3 regions of the Streptomyces sp. NPDC048254 genome follow, and region 3 is predicted to be linked to each of the others. Evidence: riboswitches for the same ligand, from Rfam matches in the RefSeq annotation. Region 3 holds a riboswitch; each other region holds the start of a gene.
The links. Region 3 has a riboswitch for thiamine pyrophosphate ahead of thiC (phosphomethylpyrimidine synthase ThiC). Riboswitches for the same ligand answer to the same signal wherever they lie in the genome.
Positions count from the first base shown of each region.

Region 1 (2,259 bases), on a different contig from region 3:
GGCCACTCCCCGCGCGGTACGACGGTCTCGTTGACCGCCGCGGCCACCCCGGACGGCGCGGCCGTGAGGGACCTCACGAGCGTGTCGAGAGCGGTGCCCGGGGTGATCTCCCGGCGCTCCCCGTTGACGGAGATGTTCATGCGGTCTGCTCCAGGAGTGCGCCGGGGACGGGGCCGAAACGCTTCGGCGTGAACGGACGGGCCTCTTCCGGCAGCTCACCGCCGGTCAGCAGCTCCGCCATCACGTCTCCCGTGACCGGCGTGAGCAGCACCCCGTTGCGGTGGTGACCGGTGGCCAGCAGCAGTCCGTCGAGGCGGGTCGGCCCGAGCAGCGGCGCGTTGTCGGGGGAGCCGGGGCGCAGCCCGGCCCGGGTCTCGGTCAGCGGCAGCTCGGTGATGCCGGGCACCAGCTCGTGCGCGTCGCGCAGCAGCTCGTACACGCCGCCCGCGGTGACCGTCGTGTCCCAGCCCAGCTCCTCGCTGGTCGCCCCGACGACCAGCTCGCCGTTCTCCCGGGGCACCAGGTAGAGATGGCCGCCGCGCACCACGGCCCGTACCGTCCGGCTGAGGAACGGCGCGTACCGCGCGGGCACGGTCAGCCGCAGCACCTGCCCCTTCACGGGCCGCACCGGCGGCAGTACCTCGTCCGGCACCCCCGCCAGCCGCCCGCTCAGGCTCCCCGCGGCGAGCACGACCCGGTCCGCGCCCAGCGGGTCGCCCGCGCGCGTGACGACACCGGCGGCCCGCTCCCGTACCACCTCCAGACGCTCGGCCCAGTCGCGGTGGAAGACCACCCCGGCCCGCTCGCACGCGGCCACCAGGGCGGCCGCCAGCCGGCGCGGGTCGATCTGGTGGTCGCCGTCGACCCGCAGCCCGCCGCGTACGCCCGGCGCGAGCATCGGCTCCAGGCGCCGGCAGTCTCGCCCGGACAGCCACTCGGAGTCCAGCCCCGACTGCCGCTGGAGGGCGTGCAGCTCGCGCAGATGCGCGCGGTCGTCGGCGTCCAGCGCGACCGCGAGCGTGCCGCAGCGCCGGTAGCCGAGGTCGTGGCCGGTCAGCTCGGTGAGCTCGGCGGCGAAGTCGGGATAGCGGCGGGCGGAGGCCAGGTTGAGCCCCAGCAGGGTCTGCTCGCCGTAGTGCAGTTCGGTGACCGCGGCCAGCATTCCCGCCGCGACCTGCGCGGCTCCGCCGCCTGGCTCCGGGTCGACCACGGCGGTGGCGAGCCCGCGCTGCGCGGACCGCCAGGCCGTGACCAGGCCGATGATGCCGCCCCCGATGACGAGGACGTCGGACGTATGTGCGGACATGGGCGTCCAGCCCCTCCCTTCGCCGGCATGACCCGGATCAGGTTCGTACGGTCGGAGGCCGCCAGCCTCCCTCTCAGCCCAGTGCGCCCGGGCTCCCGCGTGTGCTTACCGGCCACCCTAGACCGCGGGGCTCCGCCCTCGTAAGACGGCCTGCGCCGGCGGTGTGGAGCAGGTCACTCAGCACGCCCCCTGACTGACTCTTTGTCAGTTGTCTATCGTTCTTGTCTATGGTGATCACGTGAGCGAGCAGACGCAGCGACAGAGCACGTCACAGACGCGGCGCGTGGTGGTCGTGGGCGCGGGCATGGCCGGGGTGCAGACCGCCGTGGCCCTGCGTGAGCAGGGGTTCACCGGGACCGTCACCCTGATCGGCGCCGAGCCGCACCAGCCGTACGACCGGCCGCCGCTCTCCAAGGCGGTGCTGCTCGGCAAGGCGGAGGGCTCCGCCTTCGAGGTCGACTTCGAGGCGCTCGGCATCGAGCTGGCGCTCGGCCGCGAGGCCCTCGGCGTGCGCCCCGCCGACCGTGAGCTGGACACCGAGGCCGGACCGGTGCCGTACGACGTCCTGGTCCTCGCCACCGGCGCCGAGCCGATCGCGCTGCCCGGCACCGAGGGCGTGCCCGGCGTCCACCTGCTGCGCACCCTGGACGACGCCGAGCGGCTGCGGCCCGTACTCGCCCGGCAGCACGACATCGTGGTGGTCGGCGCGGGCTGGATCGGCGCCGAGTTCACCACCGCGGCCCGGGAGGCCGGCTGCGCGGTGACCGTCGTGGAGGCCGCCGACCGCCCGCTCGCGGGAGCGCTCCCGGCCGAGGTGGCCGCGCCGATGACCGCCTGGTACGCCGACAGCGGCGCCGAACTGCGCACGCACGCGCGCGTGGCGCGTGTCGAACCCGGCGCGGTGGTGCTCGACGACGGCTCGCGGCTGCCCGCGGGCGCGGTCGTGGTCGGCA
Region 1 is NZ_JBICZJ010000011.1:330,500-332,758, forward strand. It holds gene thiS (sulfur carrier protein ThiS) at 1-140, opposite strand, end outside; gene thiO (glycine oxidase ThiO) at 137-1,306, opposite strand; TPP riboswitch at 1,304-1,415, opposite strand; gene ACGFZQ_RS30380 (FAD-dependent oxidoreductase) at 1,545-2,259, shown strand, end outside.
Region 1: it holds a riboswitch for thiamine pyrophosphate, as region 3 does, so the genes downstream of both, thiO (glycine oxidase ThiO) here and thiC (phosphomethylpyrimidine synthase ThiC) in region 3, are expected to answer to the same signal.

Region 2 (2,259 bases), on a different contig from region 3:
ACGCTGTGGCGGCTGTTCGACGGCACGCTCGTCGAGTCCGTGCTGATGCGCTACCCGGACCGGGTGACCATGTGCATCAGCTCGCAGGCGGGGTGCGGGATGAACTGCCCGTTCTGCGCGACCGGGCAGGCGGGCCTCGACCGGAACCTGTCCACCGCGGAGATCGTCCACCAGATCGTGGACGGGATGCGGGCGCTGCGGGACGGGGAGGTGCCCGGCGGTCCGGCGCGGCTGTCCAACATCGTGTTCATGGGCATGGGCGAGCCCCTCGCCAACTACAAGCGGGTCGTCACCGCCATCCGGGCGCTGACCGACCCGGCCCCGGACGGGCTGGGTCTCTCGCAGCGCGGGATCACCGTGTCGACGGTCGGACTCGTGCCGGCCATCCACCGGTTGGCCGACGAGGGACTCAAGTGCCGGCTCGCGATCTCCCTGCACGCCCCCGACGACGAACTGCGCGACACCCTCGTCCCCGTGAACACGCGGTGGAAGGTGCGCGAGGTGCTCGACGCCGGGTTCGAGTACGTCGAGAAGAGCGGGCGGCGGTTGTCGATCGAGTACGCCCTCATCCGCGACATCAACGACCAGGCGTGGCGGGGGGACCGGCTGGGCCGCCTCCTCAAGGGCAAGCCCGTGCACGTCAACCTCATCCCGCTGAACCCGACGCCGGGTTCGAAGTGGACCGCGTCGCGGCCCGAGGACGAGAAGGCCTTCGTCGAGGCCATCGCCGCGCACGGTGTGCCCGTCACCGTCCGGGACACCCGTGGTCAGGAGATCGACGGAGCCTGCGGTCAGCTCGCGGCCACCGAGCGGTAATCTGAGGGCCGCAGGTACATCTTCATATTCCGACAGGGGAGCGCCACAGCGCTGAGAGTGCGGCAATCGGGCCGCAGACCCTCTGAACCTCGCCCAGGTCATTCTGGGTAGGAAGTTCGGTCATCACTCAAGCTGTTGCGCCCTGCCCAGAAGATCAGATCCTCTGGGCAGGGCCGCGTCTCTTCCTGGTCAACCCCAGGAGGAAAACACCAGTGCACACAAGGACCTTCTTGGCCGCGGCCGTCGGGCTCGGCCTCGTCACGCTGTCCGCGTGTTCGTCGTCGGGTACCGGGACCGACTCCAAGACCGTCACCCTGGTCAGCCACGACTCATGGGCCGTCTCCAAGACCGTGCTCCAGGACTTCGAGAAGCAGTCCGGCTACAAGGTGAAGGTCCTCAAGGACGGCGACGCCGGCCAGGCCGTCAACAAGGCGATCCTGACCAAGGACAACCCGCAGGGCGACGTCTTCTTCGGCGTCGACAACACCCTGCTCTCCCGCGCTCTCGACAACGGTCTCTTCCAGCCGTACGAAGCCAAGGGCCTCGACCAGGTCGGCACGGACTACCAGCTCGACGTGGGCAAGCACCGGGTCACCCCCATCGACTACGGCGACATCTGCGTCAACTACGACAAGGCCTACTTCAGCAAGCACAAGCTGACCCCGCCCACCTCCTACGCCGACCTCGTCAAGCCGCAGTACAAGAACCTCCTCGTCACGGAGAACGCGGCCACCTCCTCGCCGGGGCTCGGCTTCCTGCTCGGCTCCGCCGCCGCGTACGGGGATGGGGGCACCTCCCGCTCGAGCGAAGCCGAGAGTGGGGGAGGCTGGCAGGGCTACTGGAAGAAGCTCAAGGACAACGGCGTCAAGGTCGTCGACGGCTGGGAGCAGGCCTACAACGAGGAGTTCTCCGGCTCGGCCGGCGGCAGGAAGGCGAAGGGCGACCGGCCGCTCGTCGTGTCGTACGCCTCCTCCCCGCCCGCCGAGGTCATCTACGCCGACCCGAAGCCCAGCACCGCGCCCACCGGCGTGGCGACCGGCACCTGCTTCCGGCAGATCGAGTTCGCCGGGCTGCTGAGCAACGCCAAGAACACCAAGGGCGGCAAGGCGCTCGTCGACTTCCTGGTCTCCAAGGAGTTCCAGGAGGACATGCCGTTGAACATGTTCGTGTACCCGGTGGTCAAGGGGGCCGCCGTGCCTGCCGAGTTCACGAAGTACGGTCCCGCCGCCCAGGACCCCGAGACCATGGCGCCCGACAAGATCGCCGCCAACCGTGACCAGTGGGTCAAGACGTGGACGTCACTCGTACTGAAGTAGCCGCGGCAGCCGGCAGGCGCGGGAGCGCGGCGCGGCTCGGGCTGATGCTCGTGCCCGTCGCGTTCTTCGCCGTCTTCTTCGCCTGGCCGGTCGCGGCGATCGTCACGCGCGGGCTGAAGGTCGACGG
Region 2 is NZ_JBICZJ010000006.1:131,247-133,505, reverse strand. It holds gene rlmN (23S rRNA (adenine(2503)-C(2))-methyltransferase RlmN) at 1-816, shown strand, start outside; TPP riboswitch at 841-948, shown strand; gene ACGFZQ_RS18635 (thiamine ABC transporter substrate binding subunit) at 1,029-2,132, shown strand; gene ACGFZQ_RS18630 (ABC transporter permease) at 2,177-2,259, shown strand, end outside.
Region 2: it holds a riboswitch for thiamine pyrophosphate, as region 3 does, so the genes downstream of both, ACGFZQ_RS18635 (thiamine ABC transporter substrate binding subunit) here and thiC (phosphomethylpyrimidine synthase ThiC) in region 3, are expected to answer to the same signal.

Region 3 (2,259 bases):
GAGCACCGCCACCGAGGTCCGGGCCGACAGCCCGTGGCAGATGTACAGGGCGATCAGCATGATGGCGCTCGACCCGACCACCGCCATCAGCAGCGGATTCGAGCCCTGCAGGATCCCCGGCAGGATGAACATGGTCAGCACCAGGAAGCTGACGGCCAGCGCGACCAGCGCCATCACACCGCGCAGCCGACCCACCACCACGACGGCGAGCGCGAAGATCCCGGCCAGCAGCGCCATCGGGAACTTCCGGTTCACGTCGGTGACCGAGTACTGCAGGTCCTTGGGCGCCGAGGGCTCGTACGCGACCACGACCTTCTCGCCCTCGTCCAGCTGACGCGACTGGTCGGGCTGCACGATCTCGGTGAACGTACGGCCCTTGTCCTTGCCGGTGTCGACCCGGACCGTGGCCTTCTTGCAGGTGCCGTCCTCCTCCTGCTTCGCGGAGCTGCCCTCCGCGGTGGAGGTGTCGCCTGTCGAGCTGTCCCCCGAAGCGTTGACCGACTTGCAGCTGACCGAGACGACCTTGGTGACCGTGGCCGCCTGCGTCTGCCGGTCGAAGCCGACGCCAGTGCGCTCGTGCGACGGGGCGCCGCCGGGCCACAGCACCACGAGCCCGACGACGACCGCGGCGGTGAAGGGGATGAGGATCGCCGCGATGACCTTGCGCAGATGCTTGGAGACCGGCGCGGCGGGGCCGTGGCTGTGGCTGTGCGAGTGACCGTGCCCGCCGCCTGCCCCCGAGCCGCCCTGGCCGGGTCCCTGGCCCGGTCCCTGGCCCGGTCCCTGGCCCGGTCCCTGGCCGGGCGGGTGGCCGAGGATGTGGCCGTCGTCGTGACTGTGAGCGCGCCCCTGGTCGTGCTGGTGGCCCTGCCCGTGGTCGTGTCCGTCACCGGCACCGTGGCCCCCGTGGCCGGTTCCGCCGCCCTGTGCGGCGCCGTTGCCGCGCCTTGGGTCGGGGGGCGGATAGGGGTGCTGCTGTGTCGTGGTCACCGCCCGATCATCGCAAGAACGACAGGGGCCCTCTGTTCACCGCGCCCGAATTGACGCTAGCGTGGAGGCACCTTTGCACACGCGGGAGCTCGGAGCACCGGGCTGAGAGGGCGCTGACCTCCGTATTCGCGATGTTTCACGTGGAACGAGTGATGTTTCACATGAAACGCCGCCCGACGGAAGCCGCTGCGTCGACCGCCGAACCTGTTACCGGGTAATGCCGGCGTAGGGAGTAGGTCTCATGACCAACAAGGACGCACGCACGCCTGCCTTCAGTCAGGACGAACAGCCCATTGCGGGTGAAACACCCCAAGAGGCAGGAGAGTCGATCGGCTGGCACAAGGGGTATGTCGAGGGTTCGCGCCCCGACCTTCGGGTGCCGGTCCGTCAGGTGCATCTCACCAACGGGCAGTCGGTCACGCTCTACGACACCTCCGGCCCGTACACCGATCCGCTCGTCGAGACCGACGTCCGCAGGGGCCTGCCGCCGCTGCGGGAGAACTGGATCATCGCCCGCGGTGACACCGCCGAGTACGCGGGCCGCCCCGTTCGTCCCGAGGACGACGGGATCAAGCACACCTCTCCGCGTGGCGGACTGCGCAACCTGGACGCGGTCTTCCCGGGCCGCCCGCGCCAGCCGCGCCGCAGCCGTGACGGCGAGGCGGTCACGCAGCTGGCGTATGCGCGCCGGGGTGAGGTCACCCCGGAGATGGAGTACGTCGCCATCCGGGAGAACGTCTCCCCCGAGGTCGTCCGTGAGGAGATCGCGGCGGGACGGGCCGTGCTGCCGGCCAACGTCAACCACCCGGAGATCGAGCCGATGATCATCGGCAAGCGGTTCCTGGTGAAGGTCAACGCCAACATCGGCAACTCCGCCGTGACTTCCTCCATCGAGGAGGAGGTGGAGAAGATGACCTGGGCAACCCGCTGGGGCGCCGACACGGTCATGGACCTCTCCACCGGACGCAACATCCACACCACCCGCGAGTGGGTGCTGCGCAACTCCCCCGTCCCCATCGGCACGGTCCCGCTCTACCAGGCCCTGGAGAAGGTCGACGGCAGGGCCGAGGAGCTGACCTGGGAGATCTACAAGGACACGGTCGTCGAACAGGCCGAGCAGGGCGTGGACTACATGACCGTCCACGCGGGCGTGCGGCTGCCGTATGTGCCGCTCACCGCCAACCGCAAGACCGGCATCGTCTCGCGCGGCGGCTCGATCATGGCGGCCTGGTGCCTCGCGCACCACAAGGAATCGTTTCTGTACGAGAA
Region 3 is NZ_JBICZJ010000012.1:51,690-53,948, reverse strand. It holds gene ACGFZQ_RS30785 (YibE/F family protein) at 1-990, opposite strand, end outside; TPP riboswitch at 1,062-1,239, shown strand; gene thiC (phosphomethylpyrimidine synthase ThiC) at 1,232-2,259, shown strand, end outside.